Regions from separate parts of the Nitrincola salilacus genome, predicted to be linked through region 1. Evidence: predicted binding sites of a transcription regulator. Region 1 holds the regulator's gene; each other region holds the start of a gene.
The links. The regulator FliA, encoded in region 1, starts transcription of late flagellar genes. The targets are predictions, from matches to a motif close to CTAAAGTTNNNNNNNNNNCNGCCGATA.

Region 1 (7,380 bases):
TGGAGCAGGTCTCGCTGAAGGACTTCAGGTCGATAGCTGAGGCTCTGGCTGAGGCGGCAGATCGTTCTGCCGCTGATCCTCTGGCGTTGACAGCGGCGGTCCGTGTGGCCTTGTCTCGTTTGATTGTGCAGAGTATTAATGGAGCAGATCCCGAGTTGCCTGTGATTACGCTGGATCCATCACTGGAGCAGATGCTGCTGGGATCAATGCAGCAGGGTTCGCAGTCTGAAGAGGTGGCAGTATTGGAGCCGGGCATGGCTGAAAGACTTCAAACATCACTTGGTCAGGCCGCGCAGCAGCAAGAGATTGCGGGGAAGCCTTCCGTTCTGCTGGTGTCGGCCCCAATCAGACCACTGATGGCACGTTTTGTGCGCTATGGTGATCGTCAGATACATGTGCTCTCTTATCAGGAAATACCGGAAAATAAGAAAATTACCATTGTGGCAACGGTGGGAGGTGGTAATGGCTAACAGGGAAAAAACTTCGGGCTGGCTACCGATAAGGAATAGGTATGAAAGTTAAACGTATTTTTGCACCTGACATGCGCCAGGCGATGCGGCGTGTTCGTGACGAAATAGGCCCTGATGCCGTGATCATCTCCAATCATCGTGTTGCCGGGGGGGTAGAGGTCGTTGCCGCCCGGGAGCAGGAGTATGAGCTGGCGCAGACGGAGCTGAAGCGCACGCGGCAGCAGCTACAGCGAAAGCAATCTGCCCGGCCGGAGCCATCGCGTAACGAAGAGCTCGAGGCGGAGTTGCGGCGTGCTCAGTTTCGTATCGCTGAGGTCAGAGAGCAGTCTGAGCAGTCCTCGCCGCCTGTGGATATGAATGCCAATCGGCAGATGGATGATGATGAGAGTGAGGATCTGCGCTTTATTCTTGACTCGCTCAAAGAGCGGCAGAAGGAGCGAGCCAAAGAGCCTTCCCGTCAGGAGCGGGTGAGTCCGAGTTATGATGGTGCAGGTGCTGATGAAGTGCTCTCGTCTGCGCGCCAGGAGTCTCAGCAGATGATGAAAACAATGCAGCAGGAGATTCATCAGCTGCGTGCTCTGCTTGAACGGCAAGTGGTCCAGTCGACCGCTTCACCAGCTTCCACGGATCAGCCCGTGTTTGAAAATGCTCAGGCTGCTCGCATCGGTGGGCGATTGGAAAAAATCGGTCTTGGTCGCCGTCTTGTGCAGCATCTGATGGCGGGTATCGAGCCGGATCTCCCGGTGGATAAGGCTTGGCGCAATTCTCTTGGAAAGCTTGCAGAGGCTATTCCTGTGGTGGGTGAAGAGTTTATCGCGCGAGGTGGTATGGTGGCATTTGTCGGTCCGACGGGTGTCGGGAAAACGACGACTATCGGCAAGCTGGCGGCTCGATATGTACTTCAACACGGCAGTTCAAGTCTGGCGTTGGTGACTACCGATTGTTATCGCATAGCGGCTCATGAGCAGCTGAGAACTTTTGGTCGTATTCTTGATGTGCCGGTTAGAGTGGTTGATGAGAACCATAATCTGGAAGAGGTATTGACCTCTTTGCGCGGGAAGCGTCTTGTATTGATTGATACGGCGGGTATGAATGCACGCGACCCGGCCGGTCAACAGCAGATGGAGTCGCTGTCTTCGGTCTCAATGCGATTGAAAAAACTGCTGGTACTCTCCTGCTCCAGTCAGCGACAGCTTCTTGAAAGTGCCTATGAGACTTATAAAGAGTTGGGGCTCAATGGCTGTGTTCTGAGCAAAATGGATGAGTCTGGAAGTCTCGGTGAGGCCCTGACAATTGCAATAGAAAAGCAACTGCCTGTGGCGTATGTCACAGACGGTCAGCGGATACCGGACGATATTGTCGTGGCTCAGCGCCGTGATCTGGTCAGTCGTGCCGTTGTAACTTCGCAGCGTGATAATGAACGCTCCCGGGATTCGGATGAGGATGGCCGCTTCTTTCAGGCGGGCTAAGGTGCCAGAGAATTGATTATGAAGCGTACGCATCCCGTCAAGGTTATCGCTGTCACTGGTGGCAAAGGCGGTGTTGGTAAAACCAATGTGTCAGTGAATCTGTCTGTCGCTCTCAGTGAAATGGGGCGGCGGGTGGTGTTGATGGATGCGGACCTTGGGCTGGCCAATGTGGATGTGCTGCTGGGGCTTCGTCCCAAGAAGAATATCTCCAATGTTTTATCCGGAGAATGTTCGTTGCTGGAGGTGCTGGTAGAGGCTGCAGAAAACCTGTGGATAGTACCGGCATCTTCCGGGACTCAGGAGATGACTGCGCTGAGTGTGCATGAGCATGCCGAGTTGATTCATGCTTTCAATGATATCTCTGACCAGATGGATGTGTTGATCGTTGACACCGCGGCAGGTATCTCCGAGTCTGTTGTCAGTTTTGTCAGGGCGGCTCAAGAGGTGCTTGTTGTGGTTTGTGATGAACCAACCTCCATTACCGATGCGTATGCACTCATCAAGCTTCTTAATCGTGATTATCAGATGACTCGCTTTCGTGTGCTGGCCAATATGGTGCGTGCTGAAACCGAGGGTCGGAACATGTTCAGCAAGTTGTTGACAGTGACGGATCGCTTTCTTGATGTTACGCTTCAATACGTTGGCTCAATACCTTATGATGAGTCGATAAGAAAGGCTGTGCAGAAGCAAAAGGCTGTTATGAAAGCCTTTCCTAATTGTAAGTCGGCATTGGCCTATCGGCAGTTGGCAAACAAGGTGGATGAGTGGCCTGTACAGAATAGCCCCCGAGGTCACCTGGAGTTCTTTGTCGAACGACTGGTAAACAAGGGTTGAGTTTTAGCGCTGACGAAGAAGCGGTATGTACAATCAGCTGCAGTTTACATCGGCTCACGAACTGATTGATCAGTATGCCCCTCTGGTAAAACGCATCGCCCATCATCTGATGGCGCGCTTGCCTGCCAATGTAATCCTGGATGATCTGGTTCAGGCGGGCATGATTGGTCTGCTGGAAGCGGCCAGAAAGTTCGACCCCGGTAAAGGGGCGAGCTTCGAGACCTACGCCGGGATCAGAATTCGTGGCTCAATCATAGATGAAGTGCGTCGTGGAGACTGGACGCCGCGCTCAGTGCATCGCAATGGGCGCAGGGTGACGGAGGCGATACATCAGATTGAGGCCAGGCTCGGGCGCGATGCCAGCGATGCGGAGGTGGCGGCCGAACTGGGCGTTTCCGTTACCGAGTATCATGCCCTCTTGCAGGACTCTCTGGATAGCCGGCTGTTCAGTATTGATGAGCTGGCTCATGGGGATGATGACAGTACCGGCATGCAGTTCGAGGGAGATGATCCCGGGCCGATGATGCAGCTTCAGGAGGGTAATTTTCGCCAGGCTCTGGCGGATGCGATCAGTAACCTGCCTGAGCGTGAAAGGCTGGTATTGGCGTTATATTACGACGAAGAGCTTAATCTGAAGGAGATCGGCAGCATATTGGGCGTCAGTGAATCCAGGGTCAGTCAGATTCACACTCAGGCTGCGTTGCGTTTGAAAAGTCGTTTGCGTGAATGGCATTAACTATTTTATTTGTTATTACATGCAAGCGTGATTAGTATTGGATGTTATAGTCTGATTCGATAGTGTTTGAATGTGGGGGTGAGTGTCTTGAAAAAAGACATAAAAATACTTGTTGTAGATGACTTCTCTACGATGAGGCGCATTATCAAAAATCTGCTGCGGGACCTGGGCTTCACAAATGTGGATGAGGCTGATGATGGCAAAACAGCGCTTCCAATTTTGCAGCAGGGACGAATCGATTTTCTGATCACCGATTGGAACATGCCGGGTATGACCGGAATCGATCTCCTCAAAGCGGTTCGTGCTGATCCCAATCTGTCACATATTCCAGTTTTGATGGTGACGGCGGAGGCTAAAAAGGAGCAGATCATTGCTGCAGCTCAGGCTGGGGTTAATGGTTACGTGATCAAGCCTTTTACGGCTGTTGTACTTAAAGAGAAGATTGAGAAGATTTTCGAGCGTATTGGCTGATCACCCGTATAGAGAGTTCTAATTATGATAAAAAATCTCTCCGTCCTTGAGTTTGAGGGCTTGGAAGAGCTTCTGAAGGTAAAAGCCCAGGAGCTTGTCACAACGCTCGATTCAGGTGATCTGTTTAAGGCAGTTGAGCTGATCAATGAGTTGCAGCAAGCCAGACATCAGGTCTTTTACAATGAAGTCGGGCATCTCACCCGTGGTCTTCATGAAGCTATCAAATCTTTCTCATCCGATATTGATGAGAAGATTGTTGATGATATGGGTAAGAGCATCCCATCCATGACGGACGCCTCTGACCGTCTGGCTTATGTTATTGAGCTGACAGACAAAAACTCACATGAAACAATGGATCGAGTGGATCGCTCTCTGAGTCTGGTCGACCGTCTGGACAATCAGAGTGAGCGCTTTCGCGATCTTCTGATGCTGGTCGGGCAGTTGGAGGGAGAGTTTAAAGGTCTCGCTGGTGTTTATGACCGTACTTGTTCCGTCAAAAACGAATCAGAGAAAACGATTGAAGAGCTGCGTAATGTCCTGACAGACATTCTGGTCTCACAGAGTGTTCAGGATATTACGGGGCAGCTTATACGCCGTGTCATCAACCTGATGACGCAGGTTGAAAAACAACTGGTTAAATTGATGGAGATGTCCTCTAAGGTTGAGCGACTAAGAGGGATCGATGTTGATACGACAGCAGATGAATCTGAGCAGCCTGAAACCGCCGATGCCATTGCGGCACAGGGGCCGCAGCTTAAGAAAAAAGAGGCGGGAGCGGTCAGTAATCAGGATGATGTGGATGAGTTGCTGTCGAGTCTGGGTTTTTGATGAGGGGATCACGATATGAGTTTGGATGTTGATCAGGAAATTCTGGAAGATTTCCTCGTTGAAGCGGGTGAGATCCTGGAGCTGCTGTCAGAGCAGTTGGTTGAATTGGAGCAGCGTCCTGACGACAAAGACCTTCTGAATGCGATATTCAGGGGCTTTCATACCGTCAAGGGTGGTGCCGGTTTTTTGCAGCTTAATTCTATGGTGGATTGCTGTCACAAGGCAGAAAATCTGTTTGACCTCCTGCGTAATGGTGATATCAAAATAACACCTGAGCTGATGGATGCCGTGCTGCAGGCACTCGATGCCGTTAATGTGATGTTTGATAATGTACGAAATGGTGTTGAGCCGACTCCCGCATCAAATGAGCTGATGGCGAGATTGACGGCCTATACCACTGGAGATGTTCCTCAGGCTGCTGTTCCGACGGCTCCTGTGCAGTCGGCACCCGCTGCGGCGGTGGAGCAGCCTGTTGCTGCGAATCCAAATACGCCGAATGATGAGTTTGATATGCTGCTCAGTGATCTGGCAGTCAGTCACAGCAGTGCTGAGACATCGGCTGCAGATGATGATTTAATCACTGAAGATGAGTTTGATGCTCTCCTGGACGAGTTGCATGGAGCGAAGGGTGCGCCGGGCGTTTCGAAACCGATTGAGGCACCATCGCCTGCAGCCTCTGGCGCTGGTGATGAGATTACTGATGATGAGTTCGAGTCCCTGCTGGATGATTTGCAGTCTCAGGGTAAGGGGGCGTTTGCTTTTCTTGGGGGGGCAGATTCGAATGGTGAGCAGGCAAGTTCGGTTAGTGCTGAACCTGTAAAGGTTGCGGCACCCGCAGTTCCGAAGAAACCTGCGCCACAGAAACCGCCGCAGGACGATTACGAGTCGGATATCCCAGCTGTCGAGGTTGCAAGTCGAGCACCGCAGAAGGTCGTGCAAGAAAGTAATGTCCGTGTTGACACGGCATTGCTGGATAAGATCATGAATATGGTCGGTGAGCTGGTGCTTGTCAGGAATCGTCTGGTGCGCCTGGGTGGTGCTGCTGAAAACGAGGACATGGGTAAAGCGCTGGGTACGCTGGATATGGTGACTGCAGATCTGCAGAGCTCCGTCATGAAAACGCGTATGCAGCCCGTTAAAAAGGTGTTTGGCCGCTTTCCGCGTCTTATACGTGATCTGTCTCGCAGTCTTAATAAAGAGATACGCCTTGAGTTACGCGGCGAAGAGACCGATCTGGATAAAAACCTGGTTGAAGCGCTGGCAGATCCCCTGATACATCTGGTGCGCAATGCCGTAGACCATGGCATCGAAGATCCGGATGAGCGCGAGCGTATGGGCAAGCCCAGAGAGGGGCATGTTCTGTTGTCAGCCGAGCAGGAAGGCGATCACATACTGCTGATCATCAGAGATGATGGTTCGGGAATGGATCCGGAGAAACTGCGTACTTTGGCGATCAAGCGAGGCATGCTGGATGCCGAGTCGGCCGCGCGTCTGTCGGATCAAGAATGCTTCCACCTGATTTTCCATGCTGGCTTCTCGACCAAAACAGAAATATCCGACGTATCCGGTCGTGGTGTTGGCATGGATGTGGTCAAGACCAAAATTACACAGTTGAACGGTACTCTCGGGATCGATTCGATTCTGGGGCAGGGTACGCAGATTGCAATTCAGGTACCGCTCACGTTGGCTATCATGCCGACACTGATGGTTGTGCTGGAAAATCAGGCCTTTGCTCTGCCGCTGGTTAACGTAAATGAAATATTCAATCTTGATCTGACCAAAACCAATATTGTTGATGGTCAGCAGGTGATTATTGTTCGTGATCAAGCGTTACCACTTTTCCATCTGAAACGCTGGATGGTCAAGGGTTGTGAAAATGAAGCTCTGCCTGATCAGGGGCACGTGGTTATTGTCTCTGTCGGTACTGCACGTGTGGGTTTTGTTGTGGATCAACTGGTCGGGCAGGAAGAGGTGGTGATCAAGCCTCTTGGTTCGATTCTGCATGGTACGCAGGGTCTCTCTGGTGCGACTATTACAGGTGATGGTCGTATTGCACTCATTATCGATATACCGAATCTTCTGAAACGCTATGCGTCAACCTGATCCGGTACCGCTGTTGACGGAAACACTATGGCAGTAACTGTACTGATCGTTGATGACTCAGGGTTTTTTCGTAATCGTATCGAAGAAACTCTGAAGGATGATGGTCGAATTCAGGTTGTAGGTACGGCTGTCAACGGCAAGGAAGCTGTTGAGAAAGCACGTTTACTTAAGCCTGATGTTATTACAATGGATGTTGAAATGCCTCAGCTCAACGGTATTGAGGCTGTGCGCATTATCATGCGTGAATGTCCCACCAATGTAATGATGCTCTCATCTCTGACTCATGAAGGTGCGCGTGTTACGCTACAGGCGCTGGAAGCGGGGGCTGTTGATTATCTACCCAAGGATATCAGGGCTTGGATGGATCGTTCCAACACGCTCAGGAAAGAGCTGGTGGACCGCATTGTTGCGCTTGGCAAGTCTCGCCGCTATCGCGCCTCACTTCCCTTTGGGCGTTCTCCTGCCAGTG
Region 2 (7,380 bases), 2.3 Mb from region 1:
GAGAAAGCCCTGCACGCATCATCACCGGTGCCAAAGGCATCTATATTCATGACTCCGAAGGCGTGGAACTGCTCGATGGTTTTGCCGGTCTGTATTGCGTCAATATCGGCTATGGCCGCGACGAAATGGCAGAAGCTATCTATGAGCAAGCAAAACAGCTGGCCTATTACCACACCTATGTTGGCCACACCAACGAAGCACTGGTGAAGCTCTCCGAGCGGATCATCAAGCTCGCCGGTCAGGGTATGAGCAAGGTGTACTACGGTATGTCCGGATCGGATGCCAACGAAACCCAGCTCAAACTGGTGTGGTACTACAACAACATTCTGGGCCGTAAAGAGAAGAAAAAGGTGATCTCACGAGATCGCGGCTACCATGGCTCCAGCATCGCTGCCGGCTCGCTGACCGGTCTGCCGGTCTTCCATGCGCACTTTGATCTGCCGCTGGATCGCATCAAGCACACCGTTGCGCCCAGCTACTATCGCCGCCCGGACGACAGCATGAGCGAAGAGGATTTCTCACGCTACTGTGCCGATGAGCTGGAAAAGATGATTCTGGCCGAAGGCCCGGATACTGTCGCGGCCTTCATTGGTGAACCGGTACTGGGTACCGGCGGTATTGTTCCACCACCCGCCGGCTACTGGGCCGAGATCCGTAAGGTGCTAGACAAATATGACATTCTGCTGATCGCTGATGAGGTGGTATGTGGTTTCGGCCGTATCGGTGTTGATTTTGGCTCACAGTATTATGAGATGAAGCCCGACCTGATCACCGTAGCCAAGGGTCTGACATCCGCTTACCAGCCACTGTCTGGCGTGATTGTGGGTGACAAGGTCTGGCAGGTGCTGGAAACCGGTACTGATAAATTCGGTGCCATCGGCCATGGCTACACCTATTCCGGTCACCCGATGGGTGCTGCGGCGGGTCTTGCCAACCTGGATATCATCGAACGCGAAAACCTGACCGCCAATGCACGTGATACCGGTGCCTACCTGCAACAGCGCATGCAGGGCACCTTTGCAGACCATCCACTGGTGGGTGAAGTACGCGGCATCGGCCTGCTGGCGGCACTGGAGTTCTCCAGCAACCGCAGCAAGCGTGAGCATTTTGATCCGAACCTCAAGATCGGCCCTCAGATCTCCGCGGCCTGCTTGCAGGAAGGATTGATTGCCCGTGCCATGCCACATGGTGACATCCTCGGCTTTGCACCACCACTGATTATTACCCGTGATCAGGTGGATGATGTTGTGGCCCGTGCCGAACGTGCCGTGAACAAGGTCATGGATCAACTGGTCACCAGCGGCAGCTGGCAGCCGAAGTAAATTGGAGTCGCAAGGATGCACAGTGTCACCCTTCGCGATATCTACCTGGCTCGGCACCTGTTGCAGGGCCAGGTTACCCGCACGCCACTGATCCATTCCGAAGCGCTGTCACGGCGCTTCGGTTGCGATGCCTGGCTGAAGCTCGAAAACCTCCAGCCTATCGGAGCCTTCAAACTGCGCGGCGCCAGTTATGCGATCAGCAGGCTGACACCCGAGCAGGCTGCAAAGGGTGTCGTCACCTGCTCCACAGGCAATCATGGTCGGGCCATCGCTTACGCGGGTCAACGGCTCGGTATACGCACGATCATCTGCATGTCCAACCTTGTACCAGATAACAAGGTACGTGCCATTGAGGCACTGGGCGCCGAGGTACGTATCATCGGGAACTCACAGGATGAAGCCGAAACCGAAGCGTTGCGGCTGGTTGCTGAAGAGTCCATGACCTACCTGCCCCCCTTCGATCACCCGGATATTATTGCTGGCCAGGGCACGATCGCGCTGGAGATTCTGGAAGATCTGCCGCAGGTCGAGATGATCTTTGCTGGCCTGTCCGGTGGAGGGCTGCTCAGCGGGATCGGACTGACTGCCAAAGGTATTAACCCGGATATCCGCATTATCGGTGCCACCATGGACAAGGGTGCGGCTATGATCGCAAGTCTGGAAGCCGGCCATCCGGTTCAGGTCACCGAGTATGAAACCCTTGCCGATAGCCTTGGCGGGGGAATAGGTCTTGAAAACCGATACACCTTCGCTCTGGTGCAAGAGGTAGTGGACCAGTACTGGAAGGTATCTGAAGAAGCGATTGCCCGTGCCATGCTGAACTTTCTTGAAGAGGAAAAAATGCTGGTTGAAGGCGCTGCGGTTGCCGCTATTGCGGCCATTGAGGAGCATCGGATCGATGTTCGCGGCAAGCAGATCGTGCTGGTGATCAGCGGACAGAATGTCGCACTCGACACCTTTGATCAGGCGAGGCAGCTCGCCACACACTCTCACTCCTGATTTCGTAGGGCTTTGCAAATGAAGATCTATAACAAACAGCAAATCAGCACCGCTGCCAGGCTGAATCATGATGCCCTGCGCGCCGTTGAAGAAGGCTTTGTCGCACTCGGTCGTGGCGAGGTATCCATGCCACCGGTACTGAGCATGAATATCACCGAAAGCAACGGTGACATGACTGGCGAGGTGGATATCAAAACCGCTCATATCAAGGGTAATGAGCGCTTTGCGATCAAGGTCAGTACAGGTTTTTTCAATAACCCGGCGTTGGGCTTACCCAGCCTCAGTGGGCTGATGGTACTTTTTTCTGCCCGCACAGGGGTTGTCGACTCGGTACTCTTTGATGAGGGCTATCTGACCGATCTGCGCACGGCTCTGGCCGGTGCACTGGCTGCGAAATACCTGTCCCGGGAGGATTCCCACAGTGTGGCAGTGATCGGTGCCGGGCTGCAGGCAGAGCTCCAGGTCGCAGCCCTGACGTTGGTGCGTGGTATCGATCAGGTACATCTGTATGCTCGCAATCCCGAGCGCATGGCTGCCTATCAGCAGCGCATGAGCGAACATCACGGTCTGGAAGTCATACTGCATGATTCAGCCCGCTCAGCCTGTGCCAAAGCGGATATCGTGGTGACCACCACTCCTTCAACCGAGCCTGTTCTTCACTGGGCAGATCTCAAACCCGGCACGCATGTCACGGCCATGGGCTCAGACAACAGCCACAAACAGGAACTGGAATCGACTATTCTGGACCAAGCGGATTTTATGGTGGTGGATAGACGCAGCCAATCGGAAAGCATCGGCGAACTGCATCACTTTCCCGGAGAGTTTCATGGCCAGGTACATGAACTGGGCGATCTGATTGCCCGTCAACACTATCTGAGAACAGATCCGGCACAGATAACCGTCTGTGATCTCAGTGGAACGGGTGTACAGGATACGGCTATTGCCAACTATACGGCGGGCAGGTTAAGTGCTGCCGTATAGTCGATCAAGCACCGATTTATGGCGCCTCGTTGACCGCTCCCAGCAGACTCTCCATATTATCCTGATAACGTGACTTCTGCTCGGCATCAGCGTCTTTGAAGCGGGTATCCTGCTCGGCCAGAGACTGCATGATGGATGCCCCGGCAGAACGCGAGTCTTCCAGGAAGGAGAGCATAGAGTTGTTGAACTGCTGATACAGCTCTTGCATCAACTGCTCCAGCAACTGACCACCGCGATTTTCCTGTGGCTGATCCAACTGTTCTGTCTGTTGATACTGACTGGCAGCACTGTATTGCTCAACCCGCATCATCTTCAGATCCATTGACGCCAGTTGAGTGCCATCAAAGGAGAGGTCGTTCGCCTGCTCAAATGCTTTCTGAATATCACCATTGTAAAACTCATCGGCCAGTTGACTGACATCACGGATCAGATTCTGGATCGCATCGATCTCATCCTCATTCAGATCACCTTCGATGGTGAAGCTGAAACCTGTGCTTTCACTACGACTGATATCAAAACGGCTGACGCTGTTACCTTGATCATCTGCAGCCACGGCAGCGGTGGCTGAGTAGTCCACGGATCGATTAAAGTTGATGGTGACCTTATCACCCTCTCGCGTGTTCAGCGTCAACTCAAAATCATCCGCTTGCTGATAGCGCTCTGCCACCGACATACCCACAGTACCTGCCAGTGCCGCATTTTTACCATTAGGTGACAACGCATCAAGTGCTTCAAATGTAAGCTTTTCGGTTTCTGCCACCTGATCCTTGATAACGCCATTAAGCAAGTTCAGACCAGAAAGGATCTCTTTGGCTTCGGCAAACCCCTGCTCTACCCCTTTCATCGCACGGTCATAGAGTGCCTGAACCTTCTCTTCTGATTCACCGCGGGCTCTTGCCTGCTCAAGCCCCGCCGCGACAAATTTGCTGATACGATCCGCGACCTTTTCAGGTGTGAACTCATTGGCATCGAGCTTTTTGAAGCCGCCCGCATCCATTCCAGGTATCTTCGTGGCCAGCTTCTCCAGCAGAAAGCTGTGCATTGCTGAGAGTGTGCCTGGACCATTACCGGACTTCGCCGCATTGGCCAGTCCAGCAGCAACGCCCGGAGGCTGATGCGCTTTCTGGCCGGGGTTACTCAGACCTTGAGATCCCTTGGCAAAGGGTGAATTGATACTGATCATGACAGACTCCAATCGGACAGACAGGACTGGCCGGGCTTTGTTATGGTTTGGACACCTTGCGCGAGCAACCTTGCGCGATAAGTTGTATCCAGTATAGCCGACCTGACCAACTGCCAGGATCCGGCAAATATAGAGGGCTATCGGCCAGAACCACGAAAACTTGAGCCTGTACCCTCTCAGAGTTTATTGATGCCAGCACTTGTTTTTACCGGAGAGTTTTTACCAAAACATTTCTATCAAAGCATTTATGTCAGAGTTCATCCAAAAATGAAATAGCGTCTCATATACGTGCATATGGAAGGTAAGCAATGGGATGGACTCCTCCTCACCTCACCGGTATCTACGTGCCAAAATGGTGAGTGAACAGTCAACCATCATAAAGATGAAAACCAGTTGGCTCAGGCTGCCTGAAAATGATTTATCGGACAACAACCTTGAAAACTCCGTCTTATAGAAGGTCTGTATTCAGTCCAGCTGATTTCAAGCTCTGAGTGAGGTTTCGCATTTTGCTGAACTCAGTACCAAAACTAGGCTTGAGCCCCACACCCTCGCAGAACTCTTTAGAGGTCACGTTCTTAAGCTGGTCTGCGTACTTAATCATTTGCAGATGCATCTCGACGGTGTACTGGTTGCGAGGCGCATCGGCCAGCGCTTTGCGGATCTGCTCATAGATCTCGGATTCGTTCATTTTTTAACCTTCAAGACCTCACCTTAGATAATTGTAACTATTCAGCCATTATAGACCCAGCAGGTTTATTTATTATCATCGGCAGCATTCATAAAAGGTAACAGCTCTCCTTTAAAAAGTGATGCCATAGCCTGCGAGCCGCTGACTCCTTGCTTGCGTGCAGTCGATAAATAACTCCGGACACGACAGAAGATATGAGCACCTTCCAGCGACCGGAAGCACCCTGATATTTTCTGCTGCACCTTGAGCATCCGGATATCCCGTTCACCTTGGTTGTTGGTAAAGGGCACATGGGGATCCTCTAAAAATCTAAGCACATCGGCTTCGAAGTTCCTCAGCCTCTCAAGTAGATTTCGTGCCGTTGAGCGCTTAAGGCGACCGCGTTTGCCGTCTCGTTGTACTTCATCGGGTGGCGGACATTCAATATCCGCTTTCTTTAAACAGTCTCTATAAGCTTTACGCCAACCTTCCGCTTGATCGGCAGGTACTGACCCGCCAGCATTGATGACGGCATCATTCATGGTGCACAGTAATGTCTGCATGCGCTGTGCCCAGGCTTGTTTGTCCTGCTCCCAGACGCGTTCAAGTTCACGCAAATGGTGAGCATTACACAGTGCATGCTGGCAATCGGTATAGCGGTAATAGGGTTTCCAGTGATCATGACACAGCGTACCGGTAAAGCGCGGTAAGATGCCGATCTGATCCATGGCTTCACTGCCTCGTTTTGAGTGAGGTGCTAACCACGTGAGTGACTCATTGGATGCACAATGCAGCCAATGACGCTTTCCACCAATATTGATACCGGTTTCATCGGCATGGATCACCTGCGCCTGAGTCAGACGCTGTTTGACCCATGACTCAAACGGCGCGGCTTTATCGAAGGCTTCTTTATTGAAGTTAAATAACGAACCGACACTTAACGGAATACTGAGCTGATCTTCAAAGTACTCACGTACGCGGTCATACGGCAGTAACTGATACAGGGATAAGTAAACCGCATGAGCCTTTAATACAGGGCCATATTGAACTGACGATTTCACACCCTCTGGAAAGGGCGCGGTGACACGATTACCCTGTTCATCTTCAAGGATTTCAGCACGGTACTCTGTGACGAGACGACTGATATCGATATCAAAGACCTGCCGAGTCTCATAGCCAGCGAACGTGTAAGTGCTCCCCTTGGGCAAGGTGCGACGATCGATTTTAACAACGTTGATCTCATCTGGATCATCCACGGGTTGTAATGTTTTCCCGATACGCCCCTGTTGGCCGCCGGGTTTACGATCACTTTTAGCGCGTTCTTTTTTAACGCGATCAGGATCCTGAGACGGGGGTTTGCTGCTATTGCGACTGTTGGTGTTGACGCGTCCTAGCAGGATTGGAATGATTAACAGGAGTATCTCAAACGTTGATCGTAACGATGGAGAAATAGATGCATCATCTTTAAGTTGCTGCCTTGCATTCGCTATGATCGCGTCGACATCAATATCACTGATCTTCATGAGATAGACCTGAATCCTGCTGTTTGATGGCTTATTATCGCACGCTTTTTTCAGATCGGATTTTTCGCTCTGTGATGCGTTCTAAGCGGTTTTAAGCATTCATCCTCGCAGGGAGTGATATCGTCTGATCTGTAACGACTGCGGGGCTAAATGGTGCGCTTGGTAAGTACATATGATGGAAGCCAGGGCGGCGATGAGATCTGGACGTTTTTAGCCAAAAACACTGTCAAGTACTTTTTTAGTTATTTTGGGCTGAATAGATACAGATAATTTAGCTAAATTATATACACAACCAATTTAGTCCAAGCACTACCAGGCTTTTAGCTGGTCGGATTTATCGGAGTATCGAGTAGTAAGTGCCTACCGGGCGGTCTTTACGACTGACCGTTATCATAGCCTGACGCGTTAGGAGGCCATTGAGCTCCCGCTTGAAGCGGGACATCGGCATTTTCACTTCTGGCTCCATCTGCTTGTAGGCGGCCAAACCTTCGACAGAGCAAATCCAGTTAAAATGGCTCTCTACGTAGCTGGTCATGTAATCGCTGTATCGATCAGGTGATAACCATTTCCCCGCCGTGTCAGAGTAGTTGTCCGGTCTTCTTTTCACAATAGTTAGTGTCAGACGGCGGGTGGTTAGCAGGTTCAAATGGCTGTTTATTCACCAGTAAGAAAAGAAGCAATATTAAAGAAGTTATTACCGCCGTT
Region 3 (7,380 bases), 1.9 Mb from region 1:
GGATCAATGACAAGAACGAAACAGGTAGAGAACTGGCGCCGTTCGGCAGCATGAAGCTCCTGCAGCACCTGCAGGCCATTTTTTTCGCGCGAACCCAGATCGTAAGCGATGAAACAGAGATCAATAACGGTAGAGGTCAGAACACTGACAGCCATATTGACAGACGATGCAACCTGAATATCCACAAAGCCGTAACCACTCAGCATCACCCTGAGTTCTTCCAACTGCTCCAGATTCTTCTCGACTATCAGTACCGACTGCTCGGCAAAGGTATTGGTCATAACTCCAACCTGAACGTGACTGCAACGCCCCCTGATCTCAGGTTGTTCAAAAGTAGCATGAAAATCAGAGCACTAGCCAGTTTATACCGGCATCGGACTGAAATAACAAACCCCGCATAGAGCGGGGCTTGTTTCAGAACAGGCAGCGCCTGATCAATCATCCAGCAGATTACGCCCTTTGCTGGCCGCAATACGCATGCGCAGTGCATTCAGCTTGATGAAACCCTCGGCATCCTTCTGATTGTAGGAGCCTGCATCATCTTCAAAGGTAGCAATGCTTTCATCAAACAGACTGTCATCGGAACGACGACCCACTGCAGACACTCCACCTTTATAAAGCTTAACGCGCACTTCGCCATTCACATGACGCTGGCTGAAGTCGATCATCTGCTGCATCATCTTGCGCTCTTCAGACCACCAGAAGCCGTTATAAATCATTTCAGCATAACGTGGCATCAGAGAGTCTTTGAGATGCGCTACTTCGCGATCCAGAGTCAGGGACTCAATCGCACGATGCGCCTTCATCATGATGGTGCCGCCCGGCGTTTCATAGCAGCCGCGTGACTTCATGCCGACAAAACGGTTTTCGACGATATCCAGACGGCCAACACCATTGGCACCACCAATGCGGTTCAATGTTTCCAGCACGGTAGCCGGGCTCATCTGCTCGCCATCGATCGCAACGATATCACCCTTGCTGTAAGTCAGTACCAGATAGGTCGGCTCATCAGGCGCTGCTTCAGGGCTGACGCTCCAGCGCCACATCTCTTCTTCAGCTTCTGCCCAGGGATCTTCCAGAATGCCGCCTTCGTAAGAGATATGCAGCAGGTTGGCATCCATGGAGTAAGGTGATTTCTTTTTCTTGCCAGCGAAATCAACCGGAATATTGCGCTCTTCGCAATATTGCATCAGTTTTTCACGCGAGGTCAGATCCCATTCACGCCAGGGCGCAATCACCTTGACACCAGGCTTGAGTGCATAAGCACCCAGCTCGAAACGAACCTGATCATTCCCCTTGCCGGTAGCACCATGAGAGATGGCATCTGCGCCGGTCTCGTTGGCGATCTCGATCAGACGCTTGGCGATCAGAGGGCGCGCAATTGATGTACCCAGCAGATACTCGCCTTCATAGATGGTGTTGGCACGGAACATCGGGAACACATAATCGCGCACGAACTCTTCGCGCAGATCCTCGATGTAGATCTCCTTGACACCCAGCGCCTGAGCTTTGGTACGCGCAGGCTCAACCTCTTCACCCTGACCTATGTCAGCCGTAAAGGTTACCACTTCGCAATTATAGGTATCCTGCAACCAACGCACGATTACAGAAGTATCCAGGCCGCCGGAATACGCCAACACGACCTTTTTAATTTCGGACATAGAATGCTCCAGATCACTGAAACCGGCTAACCTGTCCGGGAGCCGGTCGTCTGAGTTACTAAACTCTGATTGTTTAATACTGATTGTTTAATACTGATTGCTAATACTGATTGCTAATACTGATTTACGACAAACAAGTCGGGAATTTTAACAGAAAGCACGCAAACACGCTTCTATTCACGCTCAAGGCGTATGGTAACACGTCGATTTCTGGTCCTGTTGTCCGGCGTATTATTTGCCACGACCGGATAACGCTCACCATGATAACGGGTAATGATCATAGATTCATCAATACCCTGCTGCAACAGGTAATTGGTGACCTCTTCTGCACGTCGTTTGGACAGATCGCGGTTCAGCAGGCGCCTGCCGACATTATCACTATGACCATCCACATAGATGGTAGTGACCGTATCATCATGCTGAACATACTGCACAATCAGATCCAGACGATCTCTGGTGGCATCTGACAACATGATCTGAGCAGATGGAAACAGCACGGCGGTCCGGGCAATCTGTCGATAGTTGACCGGCAACAGCTGAGCCACACAGTCCATATAGTCACTGTAGGCCGATTTGAAGTTGACTGATGAGATACCCACACTGACCGGCTGGGCCGACTGATACCAGTTCTGACCACTGAAAGTTGGGCTCATCCCCCGGTAAAGCGCCGACATCATCTGTGTTGCACCAGCACCATTGATCCGAACACGGCCCGACTGCACAGACATCTCGCCAAGCATTTCCGGTGCAATTCCAGGCTGCCAGGCAGGCGCCTCGGCGATCAGTCTCACGGTACCTTCAATCTGTTGCTGCTGGGTGGGTACCAGATTGAAATTCAGCGTTTCACCCGCTTCGTGCTCAAATATGGCATAACCGAATGCGGGAATCTGATGCATCATCCGGCACTCGAAGTGAGACACTTCTATCTCCCAGCGGGTATCATCAATGGGCGCACGGAAAGTGGCAGCACCCGCCGCCTGAAAAGACAGAAGAGTCGCACCAGCCATTAACCGGAAGAACCACAGTTTCGTCATAGTATGCGCACTTATACTCACAGCCTTGGCAATCACAGCCCTGGAAACTCTTGAGCCATCCATTGAACTATCCACGAACTATCGGCCGAACCGCCAAATCCTTTAGATCCGGTTTTGAATGCCGCCCGGCAACTGTTACAATATTGGCCACTCTTTCACCTGCTTTTTAAGGATTACGTTTGACTCCCACAGACGGATTTAGCCTGATGGCCGACCGCTTTCGCGGTTATCTCCCTGTCGTTGTTGATGTCGAAACCGCCGGTTTCAACGCCACTACCGATGCTCTGCTTGAAATTGCCGCCGTCACCCTGACCATGGATGAGACAGGCTATCTTCTGGTCGACCAGAGCTACAGCGCCAATATCAAACCATTTCCCGGTGCTAACCTGGAACCATCAGCACTCGCATTCACCGGCATCAATCCTGATGACCCTGCGCGCAATGCGATCGACGAAGCCACCGCACTGGAGTCCATTTTCAAGCCGATCCGCAAAGCAATCAAGTCCAACGGCTGCAAGCGCGCCGTACTGGTCGGCCATAACGCCTCATTCGATCATGGCTTTGTCAATCGGGCAACCGAGCGCTGCCAGATCAAACGCAACCCCTTTCATCCCTTCTCCACCTTTGACACCGCCACGCTGGCTGGTCTGGCATTCGGACAGACCGTTTTGGCCAAGGCCTGCGACGTCGCTGGTATCGAATTCGACAACAAACTGGCCCATTCAGCACTCTATGATACACTGAAAACAGCTGAACTCTTCTGCCTGATTGTTAATCGCTGGAAAGACCTGGGCGGGTGGGATCTGGTCTTGCAAACGCGAGACTGATCAAGACAACGGCGAGCAGCTGCGGCTTGTGCACTTCGGGGCTATAAACCAACTGCCTCCTCATTCGGGTATCAGTATCAGAGCCCCTGAAGTCTTGCGAGACTCAAGGTCCATGTGGGCCTGCGCTGCTTCTTTGAGTGAGTAGCGACTGATATTATCGGTCCTGATTATGCCTTTCTCAATCTTGTCAAATACCGCAGCAGCACCGGCTTCCAGCTCCTTTCGTACGGCAGTGTAGTGAGCAATGGATGGCCGTGTAAGGAAAATGGAGCCTTTGGCGCCCAGCAAAGATACATCAAGCGCGGGGGCGGGTCCCGATGCTGCACCGAAACTCACCAATGTCCCCCTTACTTTCACGCAGTCAAGAGAGCCCATAAAAGTATCCTGCCCCACAGAGTCATAGACAACGTCTGCACCTTTGCCACCCGTGATTTCACGAACCCGTTCGACAAAGCTTTCTTGACTGTAGTTGATGACATGATGGCAGCCATTTTCCTTCGCTATTCTGGCTTTATCTTCAGTACTGACAGTACCGATTACATTGGCACCGATATGGCTCAACCACTGGCAAGCAATTTGACCCACACCTCCAGCAACAGCATGAAACAACACAGTATCTCCGGCCTTTACCGAATAGCACCGAGTGATCAGATATTCTGCCGTCAAACCCTTAAAAATCAGCGCTGCCGCAATATCACTTCGAACTGCATCAGGAATTTTCACAACGCGTGCGGCGGGAAGTAACCGTGAAGTCGAGTAAGCACCAGGAGGGCCTCCCACATAAGCGACGCGATCACCTACCGAGAGACCTGACACATCAGCACCGACAGCCTCAATTATACCCGCCCCCTCTATACCCAGCCCACTGGGTAGTGACAGCGGCGCAGCGAATGTACCTGTTCTGTGATAAATATCGATGTAGTTTACCCCGATCGCTTCGTGGCGTAGCAGAACCTGTCCGTTACCCGGTTCTGGCAGCTCAACCTCTTTCCACTGAAGAACATCCGGGCCCCCGAACCTCTCAAACATGTATGCGCACGACTTGACTGACATAATAAATTCCCAGATATTGGCTGTTAGACATCAATTCACTCTATCGAGTGACAATCGAACTGAAAACAGACAAATTTCAAAAACAGGATTTCAAATCTGGAAAGATATGAAATGGGATGATCTTAGATATTTCTTATCCGTCGCACGAACCGGAAGCCTGACCGAATCGGCGAAAGTTCTACGTGTGAGCCCTTCGACAGTTTCCAGACGAGTCAGCGAGCTCGAACAAGATATTGGATCCGAGCTATTCATACACTCCAAAGAAGGATATGAACTGAATGAGTCCGGCCTGAGCCTGTTGCCTTTAGCAGAACAGGCAGAAGCACACTTAATGCGACTGGAGAGAAATGCAACACTCAAGAAAGATGAAATATCCGGTGTCGTGCGTATAGCATTGCCGGAGCTGTTAGGTCAGTACCTGATAATACCTCGCCTGAAGCACCTTGCTCAAAAGTACCCAAATATACAGCTGGAGATATTAGCCGATGTCCGATCATCCAGGCTAACACGAGGGGATGCTGATCTGTTGGTACGCCTCAGCCGTCCGTCACATGGTGATTATACCGTTCAAAAGTTAGGCCACATATCTCAGGGGCTTTACGCTGCAACGGATTATATAAAGGAAATGGGTATGCCCACTCAGACAGCTGGCCTGGCAGGTCATCGGATCATTTCCTGGGATACCGAGCTGTCCTATTTACCCTTGGCTCAATTCATGGAAGATCGCCCGAAAAATCCTAAACCCTATATACGCGCAGGCAACTTCAACACTCAACTGCAAGCAGTAAAATCTGGAATCGGCATATCAGCTTTACCAAAATTCATTGCAGAGTCTTCGGGACTGAGACGAGTGTTTGAAGAGGAAGACTTTTTAGACTCAGAGATATGGCTCATTAAAAATGCCACATCACGAAAATTACCCCATGTGAATATTGTTGCCGAATGGATAAGTGACGTTATGCATGAAAACGCCCATCTTTTGCACTGCACGCAAAAGTAAACAAAGAAAGTGGTTTGGTGACCTTATTCCTGAATATGGCCACCTGTAGCTTTACTTAAGCAGCTTCTGCTGCTTTCGTAAACCGCGTACCCCTTCAAGGATCAACACCAGCACAGCCAACCAGATGGCGATATAGGTCGGCCATTCGGCAGGCGTTATAGCTTCGCCTAACAAAAAAGCCACCAACAACAGCAACACAGGCTCGACATATATCAACAACCCAAACAGGCTCAGATTTAAATGCGGGGCCGACAGCGCCTGAAAAGCCAGCGCCAGTGCACTGATCAAACCCAACCCCAACACCAGCCACAGCAGATGCAGGCTGCTGTCCAGCTCAGAGACCACCTGACCGCCCTGGATGATAAAAAACAGACTCACCGGCAGGCTCAGCGCCATATCGACCCACAGGCCACCAATATTGTTCGTGTCTGTTTTACGCCGTAGCCAGAAGTATCCCGGGTAACCCAGACACACGACCAGCGTCGGCCAGGTCAGAGTTTGAGAGAGCGCCAGCTGATTCAGAATACCCAACACCGCAAAAAAGCAGGCCAGTTGCTGAAAGCGTGACATGCGATCATTGAAGGCGATGCGCCCGATGATCACCATGGTGATGGGCAGAATAAAATAACCGAGCGAGACCGCCAAGCCATAGCCATTAACCGGTGCCCACATGAATAGCCACAACTGCACACCCAACAAAAATGAGGATACCAACCGGGTGGCCCAGAAATAACGCTCGCGATACAGGCGTTGATAAATACTGACTACCTGCGGCCAGTAGCCTCTGAGCAGAATAAACAGCGTCAGACAGGGGAAGGTCAGAAATATACGCCAGCCATAGATCTCCTCACCTCCCAGCGCCGTGAGCAGGGCGGTATAGGCAAACATCAACGCGAAGAACACTGACGCAATCACATTCAATGCGACGCCAAGCGCAGTATTAGGAGCTGTGTACATAATAGGTTACTGGTGAAATTATCCGGAAGCCGTATTTTATTACGTCAGCCTTGATAAAGATGCCACATTTCCATCAGAGGCATGAGAATTTTTCTCACATATTTATCCTGACTGGGATGCTATGTAGCGCGTGGTTGATAAAAGTATAAGTTCCGGACAAAAAAAACCGCTGTCTTGCAGCGGTTTTTTTTGTTCAGTCGACAGGCTGTTACAGCTTGTCAGCAGACTCAGACAGGTACTTGGCAACACCTACAGGTGATGCGTCCATGCCCTGGTCGCCTTTATTCCAGCCAGCTGGGCAGACTTCGCCGTGCTCTTCATGGAACTGCAGCGCATCAACCAGACGCACCAGCTCGTCAATGTTACGACCCAGTGGCAGGTCGTTGACGATCTGTGCACGCACAACGCCTTTGTCGTCGATCAGGAAGGCGCCACGGAAAGCAACACCGGCTTCTGCTTCAACATCATATGCTTTGCAGATTTCATGTTTGACGTCGGCAACCAGTGTGTATTTGACTGGACCGATACCACCCTGGTTAACAGGGGTGTTACGCCATGCGTTGTGAGTGAACTGCGAATCGATAGAGACCCCGATCACTTCCACACCACGCTCTTTGAATGCATCCATACGGTGATCCAGTGCGATCAGCTCGGACGGGCAAACAAAGGTGAAATCCAGTGGGTAGAAAAACACCAGAGAATAACGACCTTCAGTTTCCTGTTTCAGATTGAAGGTATCAACAATGGAACCATCGCCCAGAACCGCCGCAGCAGTAAAATCTGGTGCTTGCTTACCAACAAGTACTCCCATTTTCATTTCTCCATAATTAATGATTTTCAGGGTTTAG

Region 2: the regulator FliA is predicted to act here: its motif matches at 4,624-4,650, upstream of ACK3CJ_RS07655 (DUF5610 domain-containing protein).
Region 3: the regulator FliA is predicted to act here: its motif matches at 2,775-2,801, upstream of ACK3CJ_RS05565 (flagellar protein MotY).

Annotation. Positions count from the first base shown of each region.
Region 1 is NZ_CP176580.1:4,144,472-4,151,851, reverse strand. It holds gene flhA (flagellar biosynthesis protein FlhA) at 1-470, shown strand, start outside; gene flhF (flagellar biosynthesis protein FlhF) at 512-1,939, shown strand; gene ACK3CJ_RS19120 (MinD/ParA family protein) at 1,958-2,773, shown strand; gene ACK3CJ_RS19115 (RNA polymerase sigma factor FliA) at 2,799-3,509, shown strand; gene cheY (chemotaxis response regulator CheY) at 3,609-3,980, shown strand; gene ACK3CJ_RS19105 (protein phosphatase CheZ) at 4,005-4,808, shown strand; gene ACK3CJ_RS19100 (chemotaxis protein CheA) at 4,824-6,911, shown strand; gene ACK3CJ_RS19095 (protein-glutamate methylesterase/protein-glutamine glutaminase) at 6,939-7,380, shown strand, end outside.
Region 2 is NZ_CP176580.1:1,621,044-1,628,423, reverse strand. It holds gene ACK3CJ_RS07670 (aspartate aminotransferase family protein) at 1-1,322, shown strand, start outside; gene eutB (hydroxyectoine utilization dehydratase EutB) at 1,338-2,321, shown strand; gene ACK3CJ_RS07660 (cyclodeaminase) at 2,340-3,302, shown strand; gene ACK3CJ_RS07655 (DUF5610 domain-containing protein) at 3,319-4,485, opposite strand; gene ACK3CJ_RS07650 (HTH-like domain-containing protein) at 4,934-5,173, opposite strand; gene tnpC (IS66 family transposase) at 5,239-6,675, opposite strand; one part of gene ACK3CJ_RS07640 (IS3 family transposase) at 7,322-7,380, shown strand, end outside.
Region 3 is NZ_CP176580.1:1,189,044-1,196,423, reverse strand. It holds gene ACK3CJ_RS05575 (hypothetical protein) at 1-281, opposite strand, end outside; gene ACK3CJ_RS05570 (argininosuccinate synthase) at 435-1,661, opposite strand; gene ACK3CJ_RS05565 (flagellar protein MotY) at 1,835-2,695, opposite strand; gene rnt (ribonuclease T) at 2,902-3,522, shown strand; gene ACK3CJ_RS05555 (quinone oxidoreductase family protein) at 3,583-4,551, opposite strand; gene ACK3CJ_RS05550 (LysR family transcriptional regulator) at 4,682-5,575, shown strand; gene rarD (EamA family transporter RarD) at 5,627-6,532, opposite strand; gene ACK3CJ_RS05540 (peroxiredoxin) at 6,741-7,343, opposite strand.